DNA from 3 places in the Ferrimonas sp. SCSIO 43195 genome. Region 3 is predicted to be linked to each of the others. Evidence: riboswitches for the same ligand, from Rfam matches in the RefSeq annotation. Region 3 holds a riboswitch; each other region holds the start of a gene.
What was found. A riboswitch is a leader RNA that binds a small molecule or an ion and turns the genes downstream of it on or off. The one in region 3 is predicted to bind cyclic di-GMP.

Region 1: it holds a riboswitch for cyclic di-GMP, as region 3 does, so the genes downstream of both, J8Z22_RS13605 (hypothetical protein) here and J8Z22_RS20620 (hypothetical protein) in region 3, are expected to answer to the same signal.
Region 2: it holds a riboswitch for cyclic di-GMP, as region 3 does, so the genes downstream of both, J8Z22_RS19925 (hypothetical protein) here and J8Z22_RS20620 (hypothetical protein) in region 3, are expected to answer to the same signal.

Annotation. Positions count from the first base shown of each region.
Region 1 is NZ_CP072679.1:2,926,085-2,933,335, reverse strand. It holds gene J8Z22_RS13605 (hypothetical protein) at 1-3,835, opposite strand, end outside; cyclic di-GMP riboswitch class I at 3,950-4,034, opposite strand; gene J8Z22_RS13600 (haloacid dehalogenase-like hydrolase) at 4,463-5,992, shown strand; gene J8Z22_RS13595 (glycosyltransferase) at 5,962-7,227, opposite strand; gene J8Z22_RS13590 (WecB/TagA/CpsF family glycosyltransferase) at 7,224-7,251, opposite strand, start outside.
Region 2 is NZ_CP072679.1:4,316,393-4,323,643, reverse strand. It holds gene J8Z22_RS19945 (cytochrome c1) at 1-599, shown strand, start outside; gene sspA (stringent starvation protein SspA) at 695-1,324, shown strand; gene J8Z22_RS19935 (ClpXP protease specificity-enhancing factor) at 1,317-1,760, shown strand; gene J8Z22_RS19930 (hypothetical protein) at 1,836-2,084, shown strand; cyclic di-GMP riboswitch class I at 2,236-2,320, shown strand; gene J8Z22_RS19925 (hypothetical protein) at 2,421-4,427, shown strand; gene mraZ (division/cell wall cluster transcriptional repressor MraZ) at 4,705-5,163, shown strand; gene rsmH (16S rRNA (cytosine(1402)-N(4))-methyltransferase RsmH) at 5,163-6,113, shown strand; gene ftsL (cell division protein FtsL) at 6,117-6,428, shown strand; gene J8Z22_RS19905 (penicillin-binding transpeptidase domain-containing protein) at 6,536-7,251, shown strand, end outside.
Region 3 is NZ_CP072679.1:4,454,517-4,461,767, forward strand. It holds gene tatC (twin-arginine translocase subunit TatC) at 1-552, shown strand, start outside; gene J8Z22_RS20600 (hypothetical protein) at 607-1,140, shown strand; gene J8Z22_RS20605 (TatD family hydrolase) at 1,130-1,933, shown strand; gene hemB (porphobilinogen synthase) at 2,093-3,064, shown strand; gene J8Z22_RS20615 (thioredoxin family protein) at 3,244-3,786, shown strand; cyclic di-GMP riboswitch class I at 4,027-4,107, shown strand; gene J8Z22_RS20620 (hypothetical protein) at 4,189-6,852, shown strand; gene J8Z22_RS20625 (CoA-disulfide reductase) at 6,956-7,251, opposite strand, start outside.

The DNA of each region.
Region 1 (7,251 bases), 1.5 Mb from region 3:
CCTCGTTGTGGGCGGTAACCACAAAGCCAACGTCCAGGTGAGCGTGGTTAACGTCTTCCAGCTTGTTGTTGCCACTGGTGTTGTAGGCGTAGTCCCAGCTGCAGCTGCCGTCGTTGTTGTAGCGCAGGTTATCGGTGAAGAAGCCCAGAATGTCGGTGACTTTCTGTGCCATGGCCGCATCGCCGCCCTGGGTCCACTTGTTCACATAGATCATGGCAATGCCCATGGTCATATTGTGGTTGTAGGGCAGGGGGTTGGAGTACAGGCCCGAGTCGCCGAATTCGCTGTTACTGACGTTGACGTAGAAGTAGGAGCCTTGAATGGCGCCGTTCTTGGTCTGGCTGTAAGACGATTCGTGGGTAGCAATGATCGCTTTCGTCAGCGCCAGGTACTGGTCGGCCTTGGCCATGTACGCGGTCTTATTGGCCGACTTGATGTAATCCACGGCGCGCATGATGGCGTTGAGGATCTGGCCGTCGGACAACACCTCGATGCGCCAGCCATCAAAGGGACGACGCCAACCCGCAGCCGCCATGGAGCGGTCGTTGAGGTAGGCCTTGGGGGCCATGCTGTAGGGCTGTCCACTCAGGTTCAGCTCATTACGATCCACGCGTTTGTCATCGGTGTAGTTGATCATGTGATCAATCAGTTCGATGGCGTAGTCGAGGTACTTGTCGTCGTTATAGGCCTTGGCCATGGTGACGTAAGCTCGCAACCAGTAGTGGCCTTCCCAGGCCAGTTGGCTCTGGTCGTTGCCGTTGGTGGAGTCCAGCAGCGGGTGAGCGTTGCCGTAGCTGCCTTCGAAGGCGGCGTCCCACTCAGCCTGGGAGGCGATCAGTGCCTTGGGGGTGACCACGTTGGTGTCGATGGTCAGCCAGTCATTGTTGCCCACATTGTACAGCTGGTTGTTGTCGCTGGGCTGGGCACCGGACTCGATGATCTGGTGCTGATCATTGAAGGTGTAGCCGCGAACCTGGTTGTCGTTACCCAGGTCGATCAGTGCCAGTGCCTGCAAAGTGGCGGCGCTGTAGTCATTGCCGAAGCGCAGGGCCTGGTCGTAGCTGATGGCGCTAATGGCACCACTGCTGATGCTGGCGCTGCTTTGACCATCGGAGGCGGTCAGGCGACCATTGCTGATGCTGACTTCGACGTAGCCGGTCTGGTTAAAGGCAAAGCGGTTTTCCAGTCGCACCTCGCTGCCGTTGAAGCGGGCAATCACCGAGCGATGAGAGACGGCGATAAAGCTGCTTTGATTGGCGGTACTGGCCACATAGGTCAGGGCATCCGGGTTGCTGTCCAGTGCCGAGAACCAGCCAATGATGCGGTGCTCAGACTGCGCCTTCCAAGGGGAAAACGTCAGGTATGCATTGCTGCCGTTGAAGCGAATGGCTCGAGCGTCGTTGCCCAGCAGCGGGCCTCCCTGAGGAGGGTCTACCGGGTCAACGGGATCGACCGGGTCCACCGGATCAACAGGGTCTACTGGATCAACCGGGTCTACCGGATCGACCGGGTCTACCGGATCAACGGGGTCCACCGGATCAACGGGGTCGACCGGGCCAGAGTCGGAGCCGTACACGGCGTCCCACTGGTCCTGAGGGAAGTGCTGGGGATCCGGGTTGGTGACGGTGTGCTGGGCTTGAACCCAGTCGCCACTATCGATCTGGTGCAGTTGATTGTGGCCGCTGTCTCCGCCCACTTCGACAATGCCGCGCTCAGGATCAAAGGCGTAGGAGCGCGAATTATTCGGGTTGGCGTAATCGATCAGGGTCAGTGCCTGCAGCGCGCCTTTGGAGTAGCCGTTGCCGCGGCGGTACAGCCAGTCAAAGCTGACCGAGGTCGGGTCGATGCTGCTGGCGTTCACCGAGCCGGAATTGGTGCCGTCGAAGGCGGTCAGCTTGCCGTGCTCAACGGTGACTTCCAGGTAATGGCTGGCGGCAAAATCAAACTTGCCCCAGACACCAGGATAGTCACTGCCCCACTTGCCCTGCACGTTGTGATGGGTAAAGCCGATGAAGTCGGAAGTTTGAGACGAGCTCATCAAGGTGGTTCGGTTACCGGCGTCCGCGTCGACCTCGGCCAGCCAGGCGATGACCTTGAATTTGCCTTGCGGTTTCCACGGGGCAATTTGGGCGTAGCTGCCGTTGCCGTCAAAACGCACGGCCTGGTTGCTGACAGGATCGACGGGGTCTACAGGATCGACGGGGTCTACTGGGTCTACTGGGTCGACAGGGTCTACTGGGTCGACAGGGTCTACCGGATCGACTGGGTCAACGGGGTCAACGGGGTCTACTGGGTCGACGGGGTCTACCGGGTCTACCGGGTCCACAGGCGCATCGGTGCCAAATACGGCATTCCATTCGTCGTCACTGAAGACGCTGCTGTCCGGGTTGGTGATAACGTGGACACCCTGGCCATAATCGCTGCTGTCGATGCCGAACAGCTTGGTGGCACCGCTGCTGTCGCCGACTTCCACCAGCCCTTGATCCGGGCTGACGCCATAGGCTCGTGAGTTGCTGCTATTGGCCAGGTCCATCAGAACCAGGCCTTGCAGGCCGGCCTGAGAAAAGTCGCTGCTGCCCCGACGGAACAACAGATCATATCCCACAGAGCTGGGGTTAATGGCGCTGTTGTAGACCGATTGAGTGATGCGACCATCGCTGATGGTCATGCTGCCGTAATCGACAGTGATGTCGACCAGGCCACTGGCATTAAAATCAAATTTGCCCCACACCCCAGGGTACTGGTTGTCCCAGTGGCCCTGAACCGCAGAGTGGGTGAAAGACAGAAATTCGGTAGTGTCAGACGCACTCATCAGGATGTTGCGCTGATCTGGAGCTGCGTCCATGCCGGTCAGGTAGGCGAGCACGCGGAATTTGCCTTGTGGCTGCCAGGGGGCAATTTCGGCGTAGCTGTTGCTGCCGTTAAAATTGACGGCGTAGCTTTGCGCTGGGTCAACGGGGTCAACGGGGTCAACGGGGTCAACGGGGTCAACGGGGTCAACGGGGTCAACAGGGTCAACGGGGTCAACGGGGTCGACAGGGTCAACCGGGTCGACAGGGTCAACCGGGTCGACAGGGTCAACCGGGTCAACCGGGTCGACAGGATCCACCGGCGCATTACCAAAGGCGGCATTCCACTGAGCGTCATCGAAGTGATCGGGTGCCGGGTTTTCAATGCTGTGAGGTCCGGTAAACCATGCATTCTTAGACAGTTTTTTCAATGCCGAGGACGAGGCGCTGCCGCCGACTTCGACCATGCCTCGGCTGCTGTCGAAGGCATAAGCGCGGGAGTTGCCGGCATTGCCGAGATCGATCAGAGCCAGGCCTTGAATGCCGCCTTCTGAGTAATCGGTTTTACCGCGGCGAAACAACCACTGATAGTCAACGGAGGTCGGATCGATGGCACTGTTCTGAACCGAACGGGTGACCTGACCATCGGTGGCAGTCAGTTTGCCCTGTTGGACTTCAATTTCAATATAGCGGGTGTCATTGAACTGAAACTGGCCCCAGATCCCCGGATACTGGGATCCCCATTTACCCTGTACATTTCGGTGGGTAAAAGAGAGAAAATCTGTGGATTGGGGTTCACTCAGGAGAATTGTTCTGTTTTCTGAGTTGGAATCAACCTGGCCTAACCAGGCAATGACCTTGAAGTGACCGCTGGGTTTCCAGGAGTCAAATTCGGCGTAAGCGTTTTTTCCGTTGAACGCAACGGCATTGGAAGCTTGGCCGCCAAAGCTGAAAGAAATTAGAATAACGGATAGAAATATCAGGAATGGCGATCGTCGCTCCTGCTTTCTCCAAATTGATCCCAAAAAGTGATGCCGATGGTTCATGAAAAGCCTCATAAATCGGCAGACAATCTCGGCCCTGCTGTGGCGTTGTTTTATAGTGCATTATTAAACCCTCAATTATTTCATAGAGTTAATGCGAACAGTTCACCACTGACATGAGGTAATCCCGCTATCATTGGCCGAAGCCTTTAGACCGGAGATATTGCGTCCTTAACTTTCGTTAAGTTTGCCTTTGTCTGCTGTCGTAGTTCAAATTACATTGGTTAACACAACATTAACCTTGTTGACTCGGCGCAGTCTTGAATAAGCTGAGCCCGCGGCAAGAATGCCCAATGGTTGATCATAAAACAACCGATCTTTTTTATATTCAGCGGCCATTGGTTGTCATTTCGATATTATGTACTGCTAAAACAGCAACATCCTCAAAGGTTATTTTTTTGATATTTGCTATGCCACTTTCAGTTTCTGTGAGCCATGTTCAATTGCTGTTGCTCATTATTTAAACGATGATAATTTCTCTAAAAAAGCCCTTTTATTTTTCTGCTGACCGTGTCAGGTAGGCCGTTTACGGATCTGACGTGGCTAAGGTGACCACGCCCCTCTACACTTACAGGTATTCTTTTGGCTGTTTTCGGCCCGGAATTCATTGGATTGCAGGGATCAATCAGGATGACTAAGGATGTTACGAATAATCAGGTGCTGGGGTTGGATGAGTTTCGGGAGAAGAAGCGCAGCGGAGAAGACTACCGCCAGACCCCGGAGCAGGCTTTGCAGAATCTGGCCCAGCTTCCTGATTCAACGCCGTTGCTGGTGGACTTCGATGACACGCTGTGGCTGCGTAACAGCACCGAGCTGTTTCTTGCCTCGGTGGCGCCGAAACTGCTGATTTCGATTGTCCTGCAACTGCTGGATCTGCTGAGGCCCTGGCGTTGGATTGGAGGCCAGGAACAGCGTCATTACCGGGACCTGATTCGCATCAAGGTGGTGCTGTTTGTGGCGCCGTGGGCTAAAAGACAGTGGCAGAAACAGGCGGCCGAAGTCGGTGGTCGCTACCTCAACAGGGAGCTGTACGACCTGCTGCTCAGTCGCGACAATCCCATCTACCTGTTGAGTTATGGCTTCGATTTCATTCTGGCGCCGCTGTTGGATGCCATGGGCTGCGAGTGGCCTTTGGTGGTGTCCTCGAAACTGGGGTCGGCCATCGAGTTGCGCATTAAAGGTAAGGGGGCGATGGCCATCGAAGCCCTCGGTCGGGAAACGGTGCGGCGCAGTGCTTGCGTTACCGACAGCCTGCTGGATCGCGATCTGCTGGAGAGCTGTTCCGTCGGCATTTGGGTGCAGTGGCCAGAGTCGGTGGCGCAGAGGGCGGGGCTGGACCCCATGCTGCCGTTCGTGTACCTCAAAAAAGTGAAACGGCCCACTGAAAGCTATTTCACTCGGGCGATACTGGGGCATGACTACCTGACCCTGCTGCTGGTGTTCGCCATCGCCAATCCTTATCCCTGGCAGACCGCGGCGTGCTTACTGGGTTTTGTCCTGGCCTATTTTTGTGCCTATGAAGTGGGGTACTTTGAGAACGACCGCCTGGGGCTGCGCTACGAAGACAAGCCCAAGGTCAGTGACAACTACCGTTTGCTGGCGGGCGGGTTTCGGCCCTGGTTTGCCTGGATGTGGGCACTGGTCCTGGCGGTGTTCCCGGCTTGGCTGGCGGCTCAGGGAAGCAGTTGGTTGCCTGAGGCGTTTGCGCTGCAAGGGGCACAGGCGACCCTGCTGGTATGGGCCGTGTTTGTGGCCTTTTTAGTGGTGGTCCGGTGTGTGTTTGCCTGGTTTAATCGCATCAGGGAGACCGGCAGGGTGGTGCCGATGCTGATACTGCAACTGGCCAGAACGGCCGGGTACCTGGTGCTGTTCTCCACCTCCATCGTCGGAGTGCTGTTCTGTGTGTCTCATGGTTTGGCTAAGTGGATTCCCTACGTGGTGTATCGCTTTGGTGGCTCCCGTAAAGGGATGCCCAATCACTTGTTCAATCTGTTGATTTTGGTTTTGCTTTTGGGCGCCGTGGCGATCAGCGGCGGCTTAAGCTGGCAGCAGCTCACTCAATGGCATGCCTTGGTCATCCTGGCTTATGCCGGTTTGCGGGCGGCCAAAGACCTGTTTGGGTTCCGCGCTCACTTAAGCCGCCTTGGCTCCGGAGACTGACTGGCGCTTCGGGGACCGTCATCGCGGTCCTGTGGCCGCGGCGCCAGCAATTGGAATTGTTGGTTGTAGGCATCGATGTACCGGTCTCGTGAGAATCGGCAGACGATGTGTTGATGGTTGGCCAGCAGCCATTGACGAAAGCCATGCTGGTTGCGCAGCAGGGAATCGAGCGCGGTGCGGATCGCTTCGACGTCGAGTGGGTCGGCCATCACTCGGGCGGGAATGTCATCAAGGAAGCCATCGATGCCGGTATTGGTGGAATGCAGAATCGGCACCCCGCTGAGTAGCGCCTCGACGTAGACCATGCCAAAGGTCTCATTGACGCTGGGCATGACCATGCCGGCGTATTGCGGCAATCGGTTCAGCAGCTCGGCGTTGGACAGTCCACCGACCAGGGTAACCCGATCCTGCATCTTCATCTGTGTCAGCAGCGCTTCGACGGCGCGCCGGGATTTGTCGGTGCCGCTGCCAATGACGTCGAGCTTCAGCTTGGGGTAGTCTGCTAGCAAGGCCTGCATGGCCTGCAGCAGTTTATTCAGCCCCTTTTTCTGGTACACGTTCAGGTCGATGATGCTAACCAGGTGGTCCTCGGTAAATTCCGAACTGGTCTGCCACTGTTTGTCGGCGACAAAATTCGGCAGCAGGGATTGCTTGTCGGAGTCCAGGGAAAAGCGGCTGTTTAGCAAGGGTTTGAACCAGGCTGAGACGTAGTAGATGTGGGCCGCATCCTGCAGCTGGCGTCGAAAGAAGGGATCGTAGTAGGGTTTGAAGCGCAGAATCTTGGCTTCGGCTTCTCCCCGGACCGACAGCGCCAGCGGGCACTGTCGCCAGCGGGCCAGCCACCAGCCGGCGATGCCTTCGAAACTGAATTTATGGGCGTGAACCAGATCGACCCGAATCCCCTCTTTGGCAAGCAGACGACGAATGCGCCAGGCGACCAGCGTCATGCTGGCGAACAGGCCGATTCCCAGAGGCAGTCCCCAATAGCGCATCGAGGTGACTCTGTTGTCTCCTTCGCCATCACCAGCCAGCGCATTGCATTTAAACGGGTTGGCGGTTCTGCGCAGGGCGATGACCCGATAATCCACCTGCGGGTTGGCCTGAATGAAATGGCGTACCGCCGGCGTGTTGTCCGGCCGGTTGCGTGACGGGTACTCCACCGCCAGATGCAATACACACCGCCGAGTGGCAGAGTGCAGCCGCTGCTGATTCAGCTGAGAGGGAGCTTGGGTCACGATTGATCTCCCAGGGCGTTGTAC
Region 2 (7,251 bases), 140 kb from region 3:
TGACTGACAAAGCGTCGCTCAAGCGCGGTGCTCAGGCATTCATGGATAACTGCAGTGGCTGTCACAGCCTGCAGTACCAGCGTTACCAGCGCATTGCCGATGATCTGGAGATGACCGAAGAGGAGGTCGGAAACCTGATTCTGAGCGATGCCAAGATTGGTGAGCAGATCAAGTCGGCCATGAGTACCGACAATGGTGCCACCTGGTTTGGTGCGCCGCCGCCGGATCTGACCCTGGAAGCGCGGCTGAAGAGCCCGGACTGGATCTACTCCTACCTGAAGGCGTTCTATGTGGATGAAAGCCGTCCCTTCGGCGTCAACAACCTGGTGTTCCCGGCGGTGGGCATGCCCCATGTCCTGGAAGGACTGCAAGGGACACCGGTGTTGCAGGAAGACGGTACCATCGTCGCCAGCGGCGGCCAGATGAATGCCGAAGAGTATGATCAGTACGTTCTGGATATCACCAATTTCCTGGCCTATACCGGTGAGCCGGTCAAGCTGGAACGTGAACGTATTGGTAAATGGGTACTGGCTTTCCTGGCCTTCTTCTTCGTGATTGCGTTTTTCTTGAAGAAGGAATATTGGCGAGATGTACACTAATCGCCAATAACAGGTTACAATCTACCTCTTGCGCATTTGGGGGCATTCTTGCCCCCAAATGTTTTATCGTTTCTGAGTGAGTTTGGAGGATGTCGATGGCTGTTGCTGCCAATAAACGCTCTGTAATGGCGCTGTATTCCGGTGCTAGTGATCTCTATAGCCACCAAGTACGCATTGTCTTGGCGGAGAAGGGCGTCGGTGTCGAGGTAATCCAGGTTGATCCAAACCAGCTACCGGAAGACTTAGCAGAGCTCAACCCATACAACAGCGTTCCGACCCTGATCGATCGTGAATTGGTGCTGTACAACTCCCGTATCATTATGGAGTACCTGGATGAGCGTTTCCCTCATCCGCCGTTGATGCCTGTGTATCCGGTATCCCGTGGTCAAAGCCGTCTGATGATGTACCGCATCCAGAATGACTGGTATGCATTGGCCGAACGCATTATGCGTGGTGAGAAAGCCGATGCGGCTCGTAAGCAGCTGACCGAAAGCATTCTGGGCCTGAGCCCGGTATTTGCGGAAACCCCTTACTTCATGAGCGAAGAGTTCACCCTGGTAGATTGCTACCTGGCAGCCCTGTTCTGGCGCCTGCCTCAGCTGGGCATCGAAGTGGCCGGCCGTGGCAGCAATGAAGTGAAAGCCTACATGACCCGCATCTTCGAGCGTGAGTCCTTTAAGGCATCGCTGACCGAAGCCGAGCGCGAGCTGCGCATCGGTGTCTGAGGTAGAGCACAGCCTGTCACCCCAACGCCCCTACCTGTTGCGGGCGCTGTATGAGTGGCTGGTTGATAATGATCTGACCCCTCACCTGGCGGTCAATGCCGAGTTACCCGGCGTCCGGGTACCGACTCAGTATGTGCAGGATGGCCAGATTGTGCTGAACATAGCTCCCCATGCGGTGGGCAATCTGCAGATGGGCAATGACGACGTCCGCTTTAATGCCCGTTTTGGCGGTCAGCCACAGGCCATTGTGGTCCCCCTGTATGCCTGTGAGGCTATCTATGCCCGGGAAAATGGCGCCGGAACCCTGTTTCCGCCTGAACCGAGCTATGAGCTGCAACTGGAGCAGCAGCAGGATGACACCACTGCGCCTGAGGCTGTCGACTCGCAGGACAGTCGTCCCGAGCCGGGGCGACCCACTCTCAGGGTCATCAAGTAAGCATTCGATGATTGAAAAGCCGGAGCCTATGCTCCGGTTTTTTTTGCTTTGTCCGCGGAAAATCGTTCGGATTTAATGAAGCCTGCATTGCGCCTGAGCTTCTTTGCCCAGTCTTGGTTACAAAAAAGCGATTTCCCCAATATCGCCCATGTGATCGCGATCACGTTTTTGGCCTTTGATACTCAAGTTTTTGCATTTTGCGACGGTGTCGAGCTTGCTGCTCCGACCATCGATAAAATTGGCGTCAGAACAATTGATTGTAGAAAGCTTCTGAAAATTGGTGGCTCAGCCGGCAACCTTAATTCCAATCTGAAGTGTAATTAATGAAGATCATTTTTTGCTCTATATCAGTAAATTAATTTCTTCAAGGGGGGGGTTTTGAGCTGTTTGTCTAAAAAATGGGCCTTGAGTATTCTCTTCCCACTTCGTTATTCGGTGTCCGCGCCATTCGCAGCGGCATCGGGTGTGTTTAGACAGCAGACAAAGGCAAAACCAGTGAGAGCTGGCGACGCAAAATCTCCGGTCTTAAGGCGTACGCCAAAGATAGCGGGATTACCTCATGTCGTATGTGGTGTATTGAGGGAACAACGGTGCCGGGCTTATGGCCTGGTGTACTGACCAACCGTCGCGTGAAATTGTCTGCCGATTTAGGAGCATTAGATGTCAAATCGGCATTTTCAGCTGGGCCCCAATGGCCTGGTAACACTGAAGACCCTGTTTTCAGTCACCCTGTTAGCGGTCACCCTGAGCGGGTGTGGGGGCGGATCATCGGATCCGTCGCCGGACCCGGATCCGCCGCCGGTCATTCCGGACCCGGATCCTGAGCCGGACCCAGATCCGGACCCGGACCCGGACCCAGACCCAGACCCAGACCCAGATCCGGACCCAGATCCAGACCCGGACCCGGACCCAGACCCGGATCCAGACCCGGACCCGGATCCAGACCCAGAGCCGGATCCAGACCCGGAAGTGGGGGTGATTCTGAGCTCCGATGCGGTGGTGTTTAATGGTCAGAATGCCTATGGCGAGATTGCCGATTGGCGTGCCGACGGCGATTTTCGCGTCGTGGCCTGGCTGGACGAGATTGCGGTTGAGGCCGGTGCCAAAACCATGCTGTTGTCCTCCGCCGCCAATGGCGATTATCTGGCCTTTACCCACAACAGCGTCGAAGGTCGCTGGAACGGTCAGACGGTGTCTGTCGGCGGGCAACTGGCGTTTGATCAGAGCCGCTACGTAGAGATCACCGTCGCCAATGGCAACCTGACTGCCTCGGATGGCAGTGCCAGCGCCACCACCAGCAACGGTGCGGTAAGCCCGACGGCGGTGACATACAACTGGTTGTATCGTCAGCAGGATCAGTATTCTCAAGGGGCGTTGCAGTCACTGGCGTTGATCGACCTGGATAACAACGATCACTCCCGCGCCCTGAGCTTTGACCAGGACAAAGGCGTGGTGGCCTCCGGAGCGGGCGCCAACGGTACGCATCTGCTGATGAACGTGGCGGCGTCGGACTGGCGAGCCATTGAGTCGAACGTCAAGGCGCCGATGCCGCACCTGGCGAGCCAGGCGGAGTGGGATGCCCGCTTCGAACAGATGTACCCTAACCAGCGTCCGGTCATGAATGAGACCAAGGGCAACGACAACCTGGTGTACGCCTGGGAAGGGCATTACTGGCTGCGGGCTTACGTGCGCATGGCTAAGACCTATGGGGACAGCAAGTACCTGGACTACGCGGTTGAGCTGGCGGATCACATGCTGTATTACACCGACGAACAGCGGGTAGAGCGGGGTGAGCTGAACATCTTCAATGAGCCTTACCATGAGTTGGCGCCGAAGTTGTATCTGACCACGCCCGGGTTACCGGTTCCCGGATGGCGACGCCCCTATAATGGTGGCTGGCGCAATGAGGCACTGACCGACGGCATGATCCTCAATGCCATTATGCGGCTGGCGGATCACATTAAGAGTGACAACCTGACCGCCTATATGGCCAAGGCCGACAGTTACATCGAACGGGCGAAAGTGATTGTACGGGCACACGACACCTCATTCAGCACCACCAAGAATGCGGCGATTCAGGGCTCCTACTTTTACGTCAACCCGGATAATGCCGATACCGGTGACAGTGGTTTGTACTCCAACCCTCTGCCGTTTAACCACAACATGACCCTGGGTGTGGCGATGATCTACCTTAACAAGTGGACCAACGACAGCGGTGACCTCGGTCAGAAGGCCAATGAGATCCTGGGCTTCTATATGGATAACCTCAAGGCGGACAGCAACAACGTCTGTACCTGGGATTATCAATACAAGGCCGACGGCAGTGGCAAGATGGAAGACTTTAACCACGCCCACCTGGACGTAGGCTTCATGGTTCTGGCCCGCCAGGAAGGGATGTTGGACAGCGACCAGCCGCTGACCTGCCTGGCCAACACCATGGTCAGCAATGTGTTCGTGGCGCCGGCCATGGCCAGTTTTGGTGTCGATGGCACTGGCTTGAGTTCAACCTGGGATCAGGTGGCCGTAGGCTATGACTGGATTGATCTGCAGGCGTACGATGCCCGCATCGGAGACATCAGTGATCACATCCTGCGTCACTACGGTGCGCCGAACTGGTACCGGCCGTATCTGGCATCTGCCAATACCCTGTACTGGAACAACCAGTAACCCTCAGGGTTGTTGGAAAACGGATTGGCTGTCTTCGGGCAGCCTTTTTGTTTTTTTGCTCAGTTAATGACTCTGATTACCTCGGTTAAGCCGCCGCTGATTACGGGTTAACTAGTTAAAAAATAAGTGTAAGAACCCCATTCTGACGGGATTTGACGCCGATCGCCTCACCTTGACAATACTCGCTTTGTGTCCATAAACTTGGTAGCTTGTGGGAAAAAGTGGTTATTTGTGGGATGAAGTCGTCCGATTGAATTTAACAGGGATGGGATAGCTTTTGTTTAGAGGCGCCAGCAGCATCTCTCTCGATGCCAAAGGCCGGATCGCAATACCAAAGCGATACCGGCCGTTGTTGTGCGCGCAAAACGACAATCAGTTGGTGGTGACCGTCGACATCAAGTCGGCCTGCCTGCTGCTGTACCCGCTGGATGCCTGGCAGGAGGTCGAGCAAAAACTGGCGACCCTGTCCGATACCCAACCCAGTGAGCGCGCCATTAAACGGCTGTTGCTGGGCTACGCCGCCGATGTGGAGATGGATCGCATGGGCCGGGTGTTATTGCCTCCCCCTTTACGACAGTACGCGCAACTGGATAAGCAACTGATGCTGGTCGGTCAGCTCAACAAGTTTGAGATCTGGTCGGAAAGCAACTGGCAGCAACAGATTGCCGACTCTCAAACCGCTTTAGAAGCGGAAGCCTTTATTGATAACCAACGTTTACAGGAATTTGCCCTCTAATGGCGGAAAGTTTTAGTCACGTAACCGTGCTGCTGAAAGAAGCAGTGGACGGATTGAACATCAAAGCCGACGGTACATACATCGATGGTACCTTCGGACGTGGCGGTCATAGCCGGGAAATTCTGTCGCGTCTTGGACCCGATGGCCGTTTGTTTGGCATCGATCGCGACCCCCAGGCGGTTCAAGTGGGTCAGCAACTGCAGCAGCAGGACCCCAGATTCACCATCATTCATGGTCCTTTCTCCGGGCTGGCCCAGTACCTGGAAGCGCGTGACCTGGTGGGTCAGGTCGATGGCGTACTGTTGGATCTTGGGGTGTCGTCGCCGCAACTGGATGATGCCGAACGCGGCTTCAGCTTCCTGCGGGATGGGCCGCTGGACATGCGCATGGACAACACCCAGGGCGAAACCGCATCACAGTGGTTGCACCGTGCCGATGCCAAAGACATCGCCTGGGTGATTCGCACCTTTGGTGAAGACAAGTACGCCGGTCCCATCTCCCGGGCCATCAAGGCCCACATCGAGGAGGGCAAGCCGCTGGAGCGAACCCGGGACCTGGCCAAATTGATTGAAGACATTACTCCGAAACACAAGATGGAGAAGGGCAAGCACCCGGCGACCCGCACCTTCCAGGCGGTGCGCATCTACATCAACAGCGAACTGGAGGAGATCGAACAGGCGCTGAAGGGCTCCCTGGTGGCGTTAGCCCCAGAGGGACGGTTGTCGATCATCAGCTTCCATTCGCTGGAAGACCGGATGGTCAAACGCTTCATGCGACGTCAGAGTCAGGGTGAGCCGTTGCCTCCCGGCCTGCCTCTGACCGAGGAACAGATCAATAAGACCCGAACCATGAAGACCGTCGGCAAAGCGTTGAAGCCGTCGGATGGTGAGGTGAGCGATAACACCCGTTCCCGCAGTTCGGTGCTGCGGGTTGCTGAGCGATTGGGGTAATTCATGATTGGCGACTCCAGCCTGGCTGGCATCATCTGGCGAGACCTGTGGCACCACAAGAGCGTGGTGCTGCTGAGCGTGCTGGTGCTGGTGAGTGCCTTGGGGGTGGTCTGGACCGCGTATGAAGCCAGGCTACTGACCAATGATCTCAACGATCAGCGTCAGCGCCGTGATGAACTCGACATTCAATGGCGTCACTTGCTTCTGGAGGAGCAGACCCTCACCGAACACAGCCGGGTCAGCCGCTTGGCGGAGAAGCAACTGGACATGAGCCGACCGGCACCGGGTCAGGAAGTGGTGGTGAGGCTGCCATGAAACCCAGTCAACGCCGCCATCGGCGTCCCAATGCCCGCCCCGCCAAAGCCGCCAAGCCTGCGGCAAAATCCGGTGCCAAGCAGAAGCTGAGACCGACGCTGTTTCAGATGCGCTACCGTTTCGTGGTGTTCGCCCTGTGCAGTGTGTTTGTGGCCATTATGGCGCGGGCGGCGTACATCCAGGTGATCTCTCCGGACCGGTTGATTAACGAAGGTGACATGCGCTCATTGCGCACTCAAACCCACGAAGTTCAGCGCGGGCTGATCACCGATCGCAACGGCGAGATGTTGGCGGTCAGTGTGCCGGTAGAGGCGATCTGGGCCGACCCTAAGATTTTGAATCAACGGCATAGCTTCGACGATAAGCGCCGCTGGCAAGCGCTGGCGGAGGTGCTCGATGAGCAGCCCGAGGCGCTGGCGGCGCGCCTGAAGGCCAACCCCAAGCGTCGTTTTGTCTATCTGAAGCGCCAGGTGACGCCGGCGTTGGCGCGCTACGTACGCGAGCTGCGCATTCCCGGCATTGGCCTGAAGCCGGAATCCCGTCGCTACTACCCGGCAGGGGAGATCACCGCGCAGTTGGTGGGGATCACCAACATCGATGACAAGGGGCTGGAAGGGATCGAGAGTCAATACGACAACTGGCTCACCGGTTCGGCCAGCAAAATGAAGGTGCGCAAATCCCGCGACGGCAAAGTGGTGGAAAACCTGTCGGTGATCGAGGAGGGGGAAAACCCCAATGATCTCAAGCTCAGCATCGACATGCGGCTGCAGTCTCTGGCCTACCGGGAGCTGAAGAAGGCCACCGAGTATCACATGGCCTCTTC
Region 3 (7,251 bases):
CTGACCATGTTTGTGGCCTTGTTCGTTGCCATGCCCTATGTACTGTTCCAGATCTGGGCCTTCGTGGCGCCGGGACTGTACAAGCATGAAAAGCGACTGGTGTTTCCGCTGCTGATCAGCAGTTCACTGCTGTTTTACGGTGGCATCGCGTTTGCGTACTACATCGTATTCCCGGTGGTGTTCGGGTTCTTTACCAGTGTGGCACCGGAAGGAGTGCAGGTCGCAACCGACATCAACAGCTATCTGAGCTTTGTTCTGAAGCTGTTTTTCGCCTTCGGACTGGCCTTTGAAATCCCGGTAGCGGTGATTCTATTGGTCTGGGCAGGGGTCACTACCCCGGAGGATTTGAAGAAAAACCGACCTTATATTGTTGTCGGTGCCTTCGTTGTTGGTATGCTACTGACACCGCCGGACATCATCTCACAGAGCATGTTGGCTTTGCCGATGTTACTTCTGTTTGAAGGAGGCCTGTTCTTCGCCCGCTTGTACAAGCCCCGTGATGACGAAGAAGAGGATCAGGAAGAGACCACTGAGGAAGCAACCAAAGAGTAACTTCCCTCCCGATCTGGCGGTCTAAGGGACAATAACAACTAAAGGAAACGTTATATGAACAAGGCCGCCATCTTCGCTTTACTGCTCACTCCCGTTGCCGCCCAGGCCGCGGAACCCGCCTGTAACACCATCGATGATCAACTGCAGCGCCTGGCGTGCTATGACCAGGCTGCCGAAGCCATCCTCAATTGTCAGCAGCAACAGGATCGCCTCGATCGGCTGGTGTGTTACGACAAACTCAACGGCACCTCTGCCGCCAGCCTGAGCCCGGCTCCGGTTGTGGCTGCCACCGCCCCGGCCGCCGTTACCAGCTCGCCCCAATCTGCCGAGCAGGAGTTCGGGCTGATCAAGAAGGCCGACGAAAACGAGCCGGAACAGATTCAAGGCACCATCACCAAGATGAGCAAAGACGCCTACGGCAAGTTCACCATCACTCTGGACAATGGTCAGAGCTGGAAACAAACCGAATCTCGCAACTTCCGCCTCAGCAAGCAGGGCACCATCACCATCAGCAAAGCCGCGCTGGGATCGTTCCTGTTGACCCAGGAAGGCCGCAATGGCAGCGTGCGGGTCAAGCGTGTCCAGTAACAGCGCACCACTGGCCTGGATCGACATCGCCGTCAACCTGAGCTCCAGTCAGTTTCGCCATGATCTGGAGGAGGTCATCGTCCGCGCCGCCGACGCCGGGGTCCGTGACCTCATCGCCGTCGCCAGCGACCTGGAGGAATCCAGGCAGTTGCAGAGCCTGATTCAGGCTCACCCCGGCATCCGCACGACTGCCGGGGTTCACCCTCACTACGCCAGCCGCTTCGACGCCGACAGCCCGCAGCAGCTGCGGCAGCTGTGCGGCCATCCGGCGGTGGTTGCCGTCGGCGAGTGTGGCCTGGATTACAACCGCGATTTCTCTCCCAGGGCGGATCAGCGGCGGGCCTTTTCCGCCCAGCTGAAGCTGGCCTGCGACCTGGCCAAGCCGGTGCTGATGCACTGCCGCGACGCCGGTGACGACTTTCAGGCCATGGTCCACGAGCATCGTCCCAACCTGAGCGGTGGGGTGCTGCATTGCTTTACCGGCACCGAACAGGAACTCAATCAGGCGCTGGACCTGGATCTGTTCATCGGCGTTACCGGCTGGGTGTGCGACGAGCGGCGGGGCCAGGAACTGGCACGACTGGTGCCGATGATTCCCGCCGAGCGGCTGTTGCTGGAGACCGATGCCCCCTACCTGTTGCCCCGGGATCTGAGACCCAAACCCAAAAGCCGCCGCAACGAACCGCGATGGTTGCCACACATTGCCAATAAAGTGGCTGAGCTGCGCAACGAATCGCTGGAATCGTTGTCGTACCAGTGCCAATTGAACGCCAAACGCCTGTTTCAAGTGTGATTAAGCTCCTATCCAGAGTGGTAGAGTTTGCTAATATTGTCACCACGAGATCGGCCCAGCCCCGTCGTCCTCCTGTTTGACGGGTAAATTTGGCCATCACCCCCCATTACCAAGGAGCAGCAAGTGACCGTTGTAACCGGACCTTTTTCTCGTCGCCGCATGCGTCGGATGCGTCGTCATGACTTTTCCCGTCGCCTGATGGCCGAGAGCCAGCTGAGCGTCAATGATTTGATCTACCCAGTGTTTGTGCTGGAGGGCAATGCCCGTAAAGAGCAGGTTGAGTCCATGCCCGGCGTCGAGCGTCTGTCCATTGACCTGTTGATCGAGGAAGCCCGTGAGATTGTTGCTCTGGGCATTCCAGCCATCGCGCTGTTCCCGGTGACCCCGCAGGAGATCAAATCTCTGGGCGCCGAAGAAGCCTATAACCCGGATGGCCTGGCTCAGAAAGCGGTTCGAGCCCTGAAGCGGGAGTTCCCAGAGCTGGGTGTGATCACCGACGTGGCACTGGATCCGTTCACCACTCACGGTCAGGACGGCATCATCGATGACGAAGGTTACATCCTCAACGACATCACCACCGAAGTGCTGGTGAAGCAGGCGCTGTCCCATGCCGAAGCCGGTGCCGACGTGGTGGCCCCGTCCGACATGATGGATGGCCGCGTTGGCGCCATTCGCGATGCCCTGGAAGCCGCCGGTCACGTCAACACCCAGATCATGGCCTACTCCGCCAAGTACTCCTCCAGCTACTACGGCCCATTCCGCGATGCGGTCGGCTCCGCCGGTAACCTGAAGGGGGGCAACAAGCACACCTATCAGATGGATCCCGCCAACTCCGATGAGGCCCTGCAGGAAGTGGCCATGGACATCGAAGAGGGTGCCGATATGGTGATGGTGAAGCCGGGCATGCCTTACCTGGACATCGTACGCCGGGTTAAGACCGAGCTGAAGGTCCCCACCTTTGCTTACCAGGTCAGCGGCGAGTACGCCATGCACATGGCTGCCATTCAAAACGGCTGGCTCGACGAGCGTAAGATCATTCTGGAATCCCTGCTATGCTTCAAGCGGGCCGGTGCCGATGGCGTACTGACCTACTTTGCCAAGCGCGTGGCTCAGTGGCTGAACGAAAAGTAACCCCCTGAATCGATTCCATCGAGGCGGCTTCGGCCGCCTTTTTTGTGCTTCTGGGTCGGCTCGCCATCGAGGCAGAAACTGTGACAACGGTCATGATCGGCTTCACAGTTCCGTTACCGCCAGGGCACCTCTTGGCTGAATCTGGGTCAGACTAGCAGGAGACAAACTAAGGTGAGAGAATGATGAAAAAGAGCACGTTGATGGCCATGTTACTGGCCCCGGCCCTGCTGAGCAGCGGCGCCTTTGCCAACTCTGGCTGTGGCTTTGAAGAGGGACAGAAAGGCCCCTTCGCCACCTGCGATCAACCCGATAAACAGGAGGTTATTTTGACCGGTGAACTGGCCATGGCCGACATCATGGACGCCATTCCGGGTTACAGCGATAACTACGCTGACTATGCCCCTCAGCCTCAGTGGCTGGACAAACTGAAAGCAGTCGACACCCCAACCGAGATCGTGGTTATCATAGGCACCTGGTGCCCGGATTGTCACCGTGAAACCCCGCGTTTTGCCAAGATTCTGGAACTGGCCGGCAACGACCACCTGCAGGTGCGTTACATCGGCGTCGATCGCAGCAAGGCGGACCCACAGCACCTGGCCGCCGCCTACGATTTCCAACGGATTCCCACCTTCATCATCCAGCAACAGGGCAAGGAGATCGGTCGCATCATCGAATCGCCGACCACCTCGCTGGAACAGGATCTGGCAGAGATTCTGAAGTAGCGCCCTCAAGGTGCCAACGCCATTAAATTCAATGACTTGGCACCTTAGCCCAACTGTAAATATCTGTTTTAACGCATTCTTTTTTTACACGGTGTCAGCATCGACTCACAGTCGTTCATCTTTGCCATGACATCGACGTAACCTCATGATTTAATCCCTAAGTCGCCGCGGATGACCGAGCCGGTATTCCCGCTTTGTCGCCGCTTATCGACACCATAATAACGACATCACACGATGCATCGCTGACAATGGCAAACCAGCTGCGAAGCTGGGACGCAAAGCCACCGGTCTCTGCTTCACAGAGACAGCGGGGTTTCCAGCGTATCGAGTGGTCCCGGTGGCCACTCGGCGTTCGCCAGCGCCAGCGTTTGAAATAGGTTCAACCATTAGGGATGGTAGACTATGCACTTCAGACGCCACCTGCTGGCCATATCCATGGCCGCAGCATTAACCCAACTCGCCGCCTGCGGCGGTTCCTCCTCATCCACCCCGACGCCCACCCCGGAGCCACCGGCACCGGAGCCGACTCAGAGCTTGTCCGGTACCACCGCCGATGGTTACCTGGTTAACGCTCAGGTGTGCCTGGATCTCAACAGCAACGGCGAATGCGATGCCGATGAGCCCAGCACCCTGACCCAGGCCGGAGGCCAGTACAGTTTCTCGAATCTGGATGCCGCTCTGGATCTGAGCCAGGTGCAGATGCTGGTGAAGGTGATCGCCGGCCAGACCGAGGATGAAGACAACCCAGGTGTGGTACTGCCCCAGAGCTACACCATGACGGCACCGGCCGGTGTGGTGGAGTTTGTCAGCCCCCTGACCACCCTGCTCGCCTCCGAGATGGACAGGGCCGGTGTGGACCAGGAGACCGCAGCGGCAGCCCTGGAGCAGACTCTGGGTATTCTGGGCTCTGATCTGAGCCTGGTGGAAGATTACATTGTCGGCAAACAGCAGCCGGCCAATGGCAACGGCTACAAACGGCTGCACCGGGTAGCCCAGGTCGTCGCCCGTGTCACTGCCAAGACAAAACATGCCGTAGAGCAGAACGGCGGCACCGGCGGTGATGCCGAAGACAACGAAGTGGCCGATGCCATCGCCGAAACCCTGACCGAAAACCTGGAGCAGCTGGTAAACCGGGTGGATGAGGCGGAAGCCAATGGTCAGGAGCCCGATGCCGACACCATCGCCGACGAAGTTGCCAATGAGCTGCCCCTCGCCCCCGAAGACGTTCAGGACAGAGTCGAGCGCAAACGTGAACGCGGCGACCTCGAGGAGGCCAGCCTGCTGACCCTGCTCGAGTCCGAAGGGGGCATGTTTGAACTGGATGGCCACTCCGACGTGTTCTTCGACTCCAGCACCAACCAGTGCATCAAGGAGCGCGAACTGGGCTATCAGCAGATTCAGAAGGTTGAGTCCCTGATCACCTTTAACCGCTTCCGTTACGACGGTCCCGATGTCGGCTTTATCGAGATCACCGAAGAGGAAGATCGCGACATGCTGGTGTGGAAACAGCAAGCCTGGTCCGAGATGAGCGATCAGGTGGAGGTTGTCTCCCAGGAGGAGGATGGCTCGGTCATCATCAGCTCCGATATGGATGGCCGCCAGCAGGTCTGGGCTCAGCAGCTGGATCTCTCCGACCTGAAACTGAAGCGCTACGCCAAGGGTGAGCACGAGTGGAAATCACTGTTCAGTGGCAATCAACTCTTCCCCGAGGGCGCCAGCGGTTACCAGATGACCTTCAAGCAGCTTGAGAGTCGCGCCATGCTGCCCTACCGGGCTGAGTGTGACGCCTCGGTTCAATGGTGCAACCAGGTGGTTCTGCCGACGGGTCCGGTTCAGACCCTGGCCGAACTGATGAATGACGCCAGCACCGAAGCACCCAAGCTGGTCTACATCGGTGGTGACGATGACACCAGCCTGGCCGTCGCCCTGCAGGGCGACATTGAGGAGGACCAGGGTAAGGTACACCTCTATGTGGTCGAACACGATGAGTGCGATGACAACGGCTGTGCTGCTCCCGAGCTGAAAGAAAACGCCGATGCCAGCTGGACCAAGACGCCCATGGGCCTGGTGCTGAACCTGCCCGAGTGGGGCCACTCCTTCACCCATCGCCGCCGCGCCCAGCCTCTTCTGACCGAGTATGAAGGTGCGGTGCGCCATGGCTTCGTTCTCGGAGAGGGACTGACCCGCAGCGATCAGTGGGGCTTCAACGAGGTCGCTATGGATGCCTTCCTGGCCAACCTGGGTACGCCTGAGCTGCGCGAAGTGGAAGATGCCGGGGAGTGTGGCTTCGATCCGGACAACGGTCAGGATCCCGGTGACGGCACCGAGCCCGGCGACGGCGACGACAAGCCCGAGCTGCCACAGTTGATCGCCGATGACGCGGCCACCGCCGCGTTGGCCGGTAAACAGTACCTGGCCGTAGATGCGGAATTCCAGGCTCTGATCCAGCTGAACGAACAGGGTCGGGTCATGGCCTGGGTCGAAGAGCAGGATGACGAGGGCATGGAGCGGGAAACCCTGTATGGAAAATGGCTGATTGATGCCGAACACCGGCTGTTACTGCAATTTGATGCCGATGACTGGGTACTGATGCAGTTGCCTGCGGAAGGGCTGGGCGGCGACGTGATGAAGGTGTTCGAGCAGGACGGCGATAAACAGCTGGAGTACGCTATGCAGTTAGTTCGCCCGTTGAGCCTGGATGGTTTCGCCACTTCACTGACATTCCGACTGACCGACGAGGACGAAAACGGCTGCGCCATGGATCTGCATCTGGATGCGTTCGATACCGGCCTAGAAGGCAGTGGCTGGGTCGATATGAGCCTGTGTAGCGAAACCGGCGACGGCACCGTCCCGGCTAACCAGGAGTTCCTGTGGGCCCAGACTGAAGCCGGACTGAAGGTTGAGATGGTGCCCTCCAGCGATGCCATGGCTCCGGAATCTCACCTGCTGTACTGGTTTGGCTCGCAAACCACAGAGCGGGTGTTGAGCCGCAGCACCACCATGCTGGCCGATGGCACTGCCGAGGAAGGGTCGTTAGACACCTTCCGCTTCGAGCTGCTGCCCTAACCCCCCGGGGGCCGCTCCTTGCGGGCGGCCCCTGCTTAACGCTTCGGCAGCCAGCTCCGCTGGCACAACCGCATAAAAAAGGGCGCCTGAGCGCCCTGTTGAATTACTTGGCCACGTTCCCCGCGACGTTGATGGCATCCCAGGTGCGGGCAAACGGCGGCGCGTACACCAGATCCAACATCCCCAGATCCGCCGTGGTCATCTTGGCATGGATGGCCGCCGCCAGGGTGTCAACTCGCAACACCGCTCCCGGGCCGCCGGCGATCTGGCCGCCCAACAGCTGTTTGCTGACCCGGTCGTACACCAGTTTCACCCGCAACGACTGCTGGTTCGGTACGTAGTTGGTGGTGTTTTTGTCGTTAATCACCACAGTGCTGTAATCCAGCCCTAACTCCCGAG